DNA from 3 places in the Acinetobacter thutiue genome. Region 1 is predicted to be linked to each of the others. Evidence: predicted binding sites of a transcription regulator. Region 1 holds the regulator's gene; each other region holds the start of a gene.
What was found. The regulator PhoB, encoded in region 1, activates phosphate uptake and scavenging genes when phosphate is short. The targets are predictions, from matches to a motif close to TGTCATNAANCTGTCATAA.

Region 1 (2,282 bases):
CCATGTATGGCACACAGGGATTCTTCTCCGTGACAGTCAAGGATGTCTGTAATGAAGCCAAGCTGACTGAACGCTATTTCTATGAATCATTTAAGAAAAGTGAGGAACTGTTTCAGACGGTTTTCCTGAAAATGATTGAGAAAATGCAGACCTGCCTGACCCAGGCGGTACTCATGGCTGCGCCTGAACCGAAGAACATGGTCACGGCAGGATTGTCCGCCCTACTCAGCACCATCAAGGATGACCCACGTATGGCACGGATCATTTATATTGATGCCATGCTGGTGCAGGATTTACATAATCAGGCCACCATTCAAGAAACCCTGACCCAGTTTGACCGTATCATTCAGGGCTTCGTGATGATCACCATGCCCAATGCCCCACAGAGTGCCGAAGAAGTGTCTTTAATGGCAACAGGGCTGAATGGCTATGTCACGCATATTATTATCCGTTGGGTTTCCGAGGGTTTCAAGCAGCCGCTGGAGGATGTTTTAGCGGCCTGTTGTGCAGTGTTCCTGTCCTTTATTGAGACCACAGCCAAAAAAAATTAAAATCGTTTTACAGTTTTATGACAGATACAACCCTAAAACTGAGGTAGAGTTAAATAAATGAATTGCATGGCTTTATTGATCGTTTAACTGTCATCATTTGGTCACTGCTCTGCCCCACAACTGTCACAATTTATTGCTAAATTCGACTTTATCAGCTCTTTTGCAATGATATTGTCATAATTAATCTTTGTAATAAGCCTGTCATAACTAAAAAACCATATTTAAGGGTATTGCGCTGTGAAAGATGACTATATTTTAATTGTCGATGATGAGCTACCAATCCGCGAAATGATCCATACCTCTCTGGATATGGCGGGCTTCCAGTGTCTACAGGCTGAAGATGCCAAACAGGCGCACCAGATCATCGTTGATCAGCGTCCCGCACTTATTCTGCTGGACTGGATGCTTCCAGGCGGAGTCAGTGGTGTGGATCTGTGCCGCCGCCTGAAACGCGATGAGAACCTGGCGGAAATTCCCGTGATCATGCTCACCGCCCGTGGTGAGGAAGACCATAAGGTACAGGGTCTCGACGCAGGTGCGGATGACTACATGACCAAGCCATTCTCCACCCGTGAACTGGTGTCACGCATCAAGGCGGTGTTGCGCCGTGCCAATGCGCTCAGCGGTGAAAAGGTGATTGATGCCAATGGCCTGATGCTTGATCCTGTCAGCCAGCGAGTCAGTTTTGGCAACAGTATTTTAGATATGGGGCCAACTGAGTACCGCTTGCTGGCATTCTTTATGACCCATCCTGAACGTGCCTATACCCGTGCCCAATTGCTGGATCAGGTCTGGGGTGGTAATGTCTATATTGAGGACCGTACCATCGATGTGCATATCCGTCGCCTGCGCAAGGTGCTGGAACCATTTGGGGTGGATCGTTTTGTACAGACGGTACGTGGCACAGGCTATCGTTTCTCTACACGCGCTGATTTAGCAGCAGGTTAAAATCCTTTATGTATGAACCCTATCCCGTCCCTGAACTGGCACGTGAACACCAGCGTTTTCGCTACAGCAGTTTATGGACGTTTGCAAAACAGGATTTAAGGCTGCTGCTGTTTTTCTTATTGATTGCAAGCTTGATTGGATTCGGGGTCGGATACTTCTGGAGCTGTGTTTTTATCGCGTTCGTGGTTTTTTTTGCCCTCCAGCTACGCTCGCTTTATCTGGTCAATGACTGGATTTCCAACCGCCCCTACGATGTGCCACCCAACCTGAATGGTATCTGGGGTGCATTGCTGTTCAATGTTTACCGTGCCCAGCGTCAGGAACGTATTGTTCAGGCGGAAATGGTCGGACTGATCGACCGCGCACAATCCTCTCTGGTGGCGTTGGCTGAGGCGGTGGTCTTGATTGATGACCAGCATCAAATTGAATGGTGGAATCCTGCTGCGGAAAAATTACTGGGGATTAGCCCATTGGACCGTGGACGTAACTTGCTGGCGATTTTACGCCAACCCAACTTTATTGAATATTTCAAGCATAGTGATCAGGCACCCGATGGCATTCGTCTACAGGCCAAAATGGATGAAGAACATTATGTACAGGTGAAACTGACCCGTTTTGGGGGTGAAAGTCGGTTGCTGGTCGCCTATGACATTACCCGCATGCACAACCTTGAGCAGATGCGGAAAGACTTTGTCGATAACATCTCACATGAACTACGGACTCCGTTGACCGTACTCAGTGGCTATATCGAAACCTTTACCGATCAGGATGACATTACCCCAC
Region 2 (2,282 bases), on a different contig from region 1:
CCAAAAGCATGCAGAATCTTTTATTCTACAAGACTTTTGGTTTATACCTTTTAAATTAGAGGATCACCTCATGAAGAAGTTTACAGTTGCGGTTTTTGCTGGATTAATAACCCTTACAGGGTTTAGTGTTCAAGCCGCAGCACCAGAACAAGAATGTAAAAAGTTGCAGGATGACTATAACCTCATTTATGCGTCTAAGGGTTTCTGTTTCAAGGATGCAGATGCCAAAGCCAAGTACGGCAATGAAAACTGCCATACCACCAAGCCAAAGTTTTCTGACAAAGAGCAACAACGTCTAGATGAGATTAAAGCTCGTCAAAAAGAGCTGGACTGTAAATAGAAACTGATTATTAGATTTTGTCCTCTCCTTTTTATTTTTTAGGAGAGGAAACTTGAATTATTCATATCCATATTAAGGGACTCATCATGGCTTACGATGACCAAAATATTTTTGCCCGAATTCTTCGTGGCGAATTGCCTGCGATTAAAATTTATGAAGATGATCAGGTTCTTGCCTTTATGGATATCATGCCCCAGGCAGATGGTCACGCTTTAGTGATTCCAAAGACTCCCGCAGTGACATTGTTAGACCTCCCTGCCGATGCAGCCGCCTACACCATCCAGATCGTTCAAAAGATTGCCCGTGCGATTGAGTCAGCACTGGATGTTAAAGGTATTGTACTCATGCAACTTTCTGGCGAAGCTGCTGGTCAAACTGTGCCGCATGTGCATTTCCATTTGATTCCAAGCTCAATTCATCATCTAGGCCGACACGCGGCTCAAATGGGTGATCAGGAAAAGATTAAGGCGATGGCTGAAAAGATTAAGGCTGCCCTGTAACTGATAATTTTTTCGTAAACGGAGTTGTTACTCCGTTTTTTATTTTATAACTATTTAATAATAAATGAGAAATAGAATTATTACTAAATATAAACCGTCATCAAATTGTCATTTTTCTTTCACTTCTCTGTCACACAGTTTGCCGATACTGCATACAAGTCAGTGAGCTGTGTAACTTTTTGTACATAAGCAAGCTTATAACAGTAACTAAGGCAACTGCCATTTACAAAAAAGTGTTTTGGAGAAATCTCAATGAAAAAATTGCTTCTTGCTGCTACTGTAGCAACTTTAGCCATGAATGCAGCGCAAGCAGCACCAACATTGTATGGTAAGCTCAATGTGACTTTGGATCAAATTGATAAAAATGGCTTTAAAGACGAAAGCGTAACTAAAGTAAATTCTAACGCTTCGCGTATTGGTGTAAAGGGTGAAGAGAAACTTACTGATAGCCTTTCAGCAGTTTATTTAGCAGAATGGGGTGTTTCAACTGATGGCGCTGGTTCTGATGCTGACTGGGGTATGCGTAACCGCTTTGTTGGTATCAAATCTGATGGGATTGCCACTTTAAAAATCGGTCAGTTTGATTCTTACTTAAAAACTGCTGCGGGCAACAACCAGGATATCTTTAACGATCACACTGAACTGGATATGACCAAGGTTCTTGCTGGTGAAGATCGTTTAAGCAACGTCATTGGTTTTGAAACTGATAAAAAATTACTGGGTGGATTAGCATTTAACATTATGTTCCAGCAAGGCGAACAAAATGAAAATGCAACAACCAAAGATCCTGTGACTGGTAAAGATGTCACTATACCTTTAACCAATGCTGCAGTTGGTCAAAAAGGTAGCCGCAATGGTTTTGGTGATGGTATCTCGACCTCGATCACTTATGAAAATAAAGATTTTGGTTTAGCGGCAGCAGTTGCGGGTAACTTTGCAGTTGCATCAAAGTATAACGCTTATAGCTTATCTGGTGTTTATACTGACGCAATTCGTGTAACTGGTTCACTAGACTTAAAACCAGCAGGCCTTGATGGTTTGGTACTTGGTGGGTTATGGCAAACTGCTCAACCAACAGATGATACTGTGACTGGTTTTAAAGGCTTAAAAGAAAATGCTTTTGGTGTAACGGGTGCTTATGCAATTCCATCAACACCAATTAAGTTAAAAGCAGAATATATCTCTGCTAAAACTGAAGTTGATGGTAAAGAAGACCGTAAAAACGATTTGTATGGTGTAGGTGCGGATTACCAAATCAATAAGCAAGCGCGTTTTTATGGTGTAGTAGGACAGCAAAAAATCGATTGGCAGAAAGATAACGACAAAAAAACCACAATCGGTTTAGGCATGGAATATAACTTCTAATTTGAAGTTCAGTTCTAAATAAAAAACAAAAGGGCGATATGCCCTTTTGTTTTATCCATTTTATTTCTTTAAGAAAC
Region 3 (2,282 bases), on a different contig from region 1:
GCAACTTTCACCCAGTTCGGGATATATTGCAGGAATGAATCCAGGTTACCACGGTATTCTTTTACAACTTTTGCCTGATCCTGACTCATCTCAGGTAAAGCCTCAGCCTTATCCAGACGCTTGAATGTGGTGGTACTTAAGTACATATCATTACGGATTTCACTTACCGCTGCCTCTGGAATGGCTTTCAAGTCACCATAATTGGCAACACGCTCACCCAAATGTGCAGTCATGCTGGCAAGTGCAGGCACAACCTCAGGTGTCTGTTCTTTGGTCTGGATGTATTTGGTTAGCACATCACGTGCTTTGGCATCTGTCAGCTCATTTTGATTGACATTAAGCACAGTCGCTGTTTGTACTGAAAGTTGTTCAAATGACTGTAAGTGTTTTGCATCAAGATTCTTGTTTAAAGAATACGCCAACGGCACCAAACCAATCAGAATCAACATGATCAGCCCCATACCTTTTTGCCCATCATTTGAACCATGCGCAAAGCTTACACCTGTACAGGTAAAGATCAGAATGGCACGAATTAATGGTGGTGGTGGCTTGTTGCCTTCTGGCGGCTGGAACAGTTCTAGTTGACGCTTAAAAACTGTTTTTACCAATAAAAAGACAATAGCCGCAAAGGCGAAACCAATCAGTGGAGAGAACAGTAAGGCCTTACCGACCTTAATCACCTGATCCATATCTATGCCAGATGCACCACCGTTACTCGAATTTAGAATGTAGTTCATAATACCTACACCTAAAATCGAACCAATCAGGGTATGTGAACTTGATGCTGGAATGCCCAGAAACCAGGTCCCCAAATTCCATAAAATTGCGGCAATCAACATGGCGAACACCATGGCAAAACCAGCCCCGCTTCCCACATTCATAATGAGTTCAACAGGAAGCAAGGCAATAATACCGTATGCAACCGCACCACTCGCCACCATAACTCCAAGGAAGTTACAGAAGCCCGCCCACATGACAGCCACAGGAGCAGGCAATGCATTGGTGTAGATCACCGTCGCGACAGCATTTGCTGTATCGTGAAAGCCATTGACAAACTCAAAGCCCAGCGCAATAAAAAGTGCCGTTGATAGAAGAATAACTGAATATAAACTTAATGGTGGAACATGCGCCAAATCAGCGCTCACCTGAAAACCAATATAAATAAGTGTTGCAATAATAATTGTTAAAAACACCGGCATAAAGAATTTCGGTGTAGGAACATGCACATTCGTCGATTTTGCCTGTGAACTGGCAAGCGGTGAATCCGAAACAGGAGGAAGATTAGAATTCATGTATGACGGCAAGAGGATAATTAAATCCCCTGTATTGTTTAATTAAATTATGACAATTATATGACAAAGGACTGTCACATGAAGCCAAAATTTCATAGTTTTGTCACATTTTCTGGGATTTTATTAGGACAATCTCACTATTTTTTAAAAAATTAATTATTAAAAACAGCATGTTAATAAAAATAATTTTAAACCAAAACTGTTTGTCTGATTTTGCAACAAATACAATGAAATATGACATCTTACTGTCATATTTCAGATTATTTGCGTTCTTTTTAAGCATTATTCAGCTCAATTATGACAACTTAATGAAGTTTTTATGACATTTTCCATTTGGTCTGATGAATCACCCTGACTGGGCATTGAAAATACACGCTTTGGCGTAGCTTCTGTTACAATGCGACTGCTTTTTAAACTTGCTATGTACTGGGGTTCCTTATGTCCACACTTGCCACCCTGAAATCACTTCTTGCCCAGCGTATCCTGATTATTGATGGTGCAATGGGAACCATGATTCAACGCCATAAATTACAAGAAGAAGATTATCGTGGTGAACGCTTTGCAGATTGGGCATCAGACCTTAAAGGCAACAATGATTTACTGGTATTAACGCAGCCACAGATTATTCAGGGCATTCATGAAGCCTATCTGGATGCTGGCGCAGACATTATTGAAACCAACAGCTTTAACGGCACCCGTGTTTCCATGTCTGACTACCACATGGAAGACCTCGTTCCAGAGATCAACCGTGAAGCGGCTCGGCTCGCCAAACAAGCCTGTGAAAAATATTCCACCCCAGACAAGCCTCGTTTTGTTGCAGGTGTGCTTGGTCCCACTTCCCGCACCTGCTCAATTTCACCAAATGTAAATGACCCTGCTTTCCGCAACATTACCTTTGATGAACTAAAAGAAAACTATATTGAAGCTACCCATGCCCTCATCGAAGGTGGCGCAGACATTATCCTAATTGAAACGGTGTTTGATACGCTG

Region 2: QTA56_RS02535 (porin) is a predicted target of PhoB. The motif match lies at 936-954, and genes of this name have one in related genera.
Region 3: QTA56_RS08390 (inorganic phosphate transporter) is a predicted target of PhoB. The motif match lies at 1,340-1,358, and genes of this name have one in related genera.

What each region holds. Positions count from the first base shown of each region.
Region 1 covers NZ_JAUDZE010000006.1:73,850-76,131, forward strand. The annotation lists gene QTA56_RS12775 (TetR/AcrR family transcriptional regulator) at 1-551, shown strand, start outside; gene phoB (phosphate regulon transcriptional regulator PhoB) at 789-1,499, shown strand; gene phoR (phosphate regulon sensor histidine kinase PhoR) at 1,508-2,282, shown strand, end outside.
Region 2 covers NZ_JAUDZE010000001.1:539,154-541,435, reverse strand. The annotation lists gene QTA56_RS02545 (YARHG domain-containing protein) at 71-340, shown strand; gene QTA56_RS02540 (HIT family protein) at 427-840, shown strand; gene QTA56_RS02535 (porin) at 1,093-2,205, shown strand; gene QTA56_RS02530 (YidB family protein) at 2,266-2,282, opposite strand, start outside.
Region 3 covers NZ_JAUDZE010000002.1:508,385-510,666, reverse strand. The annotation lists gene QTA56_RS08390 (inorganic phosphate transporter) at 1-1,292, opposite strand, end outside; gene metH (methionine synthase) at 1,731-2,282, shown strand, end outside.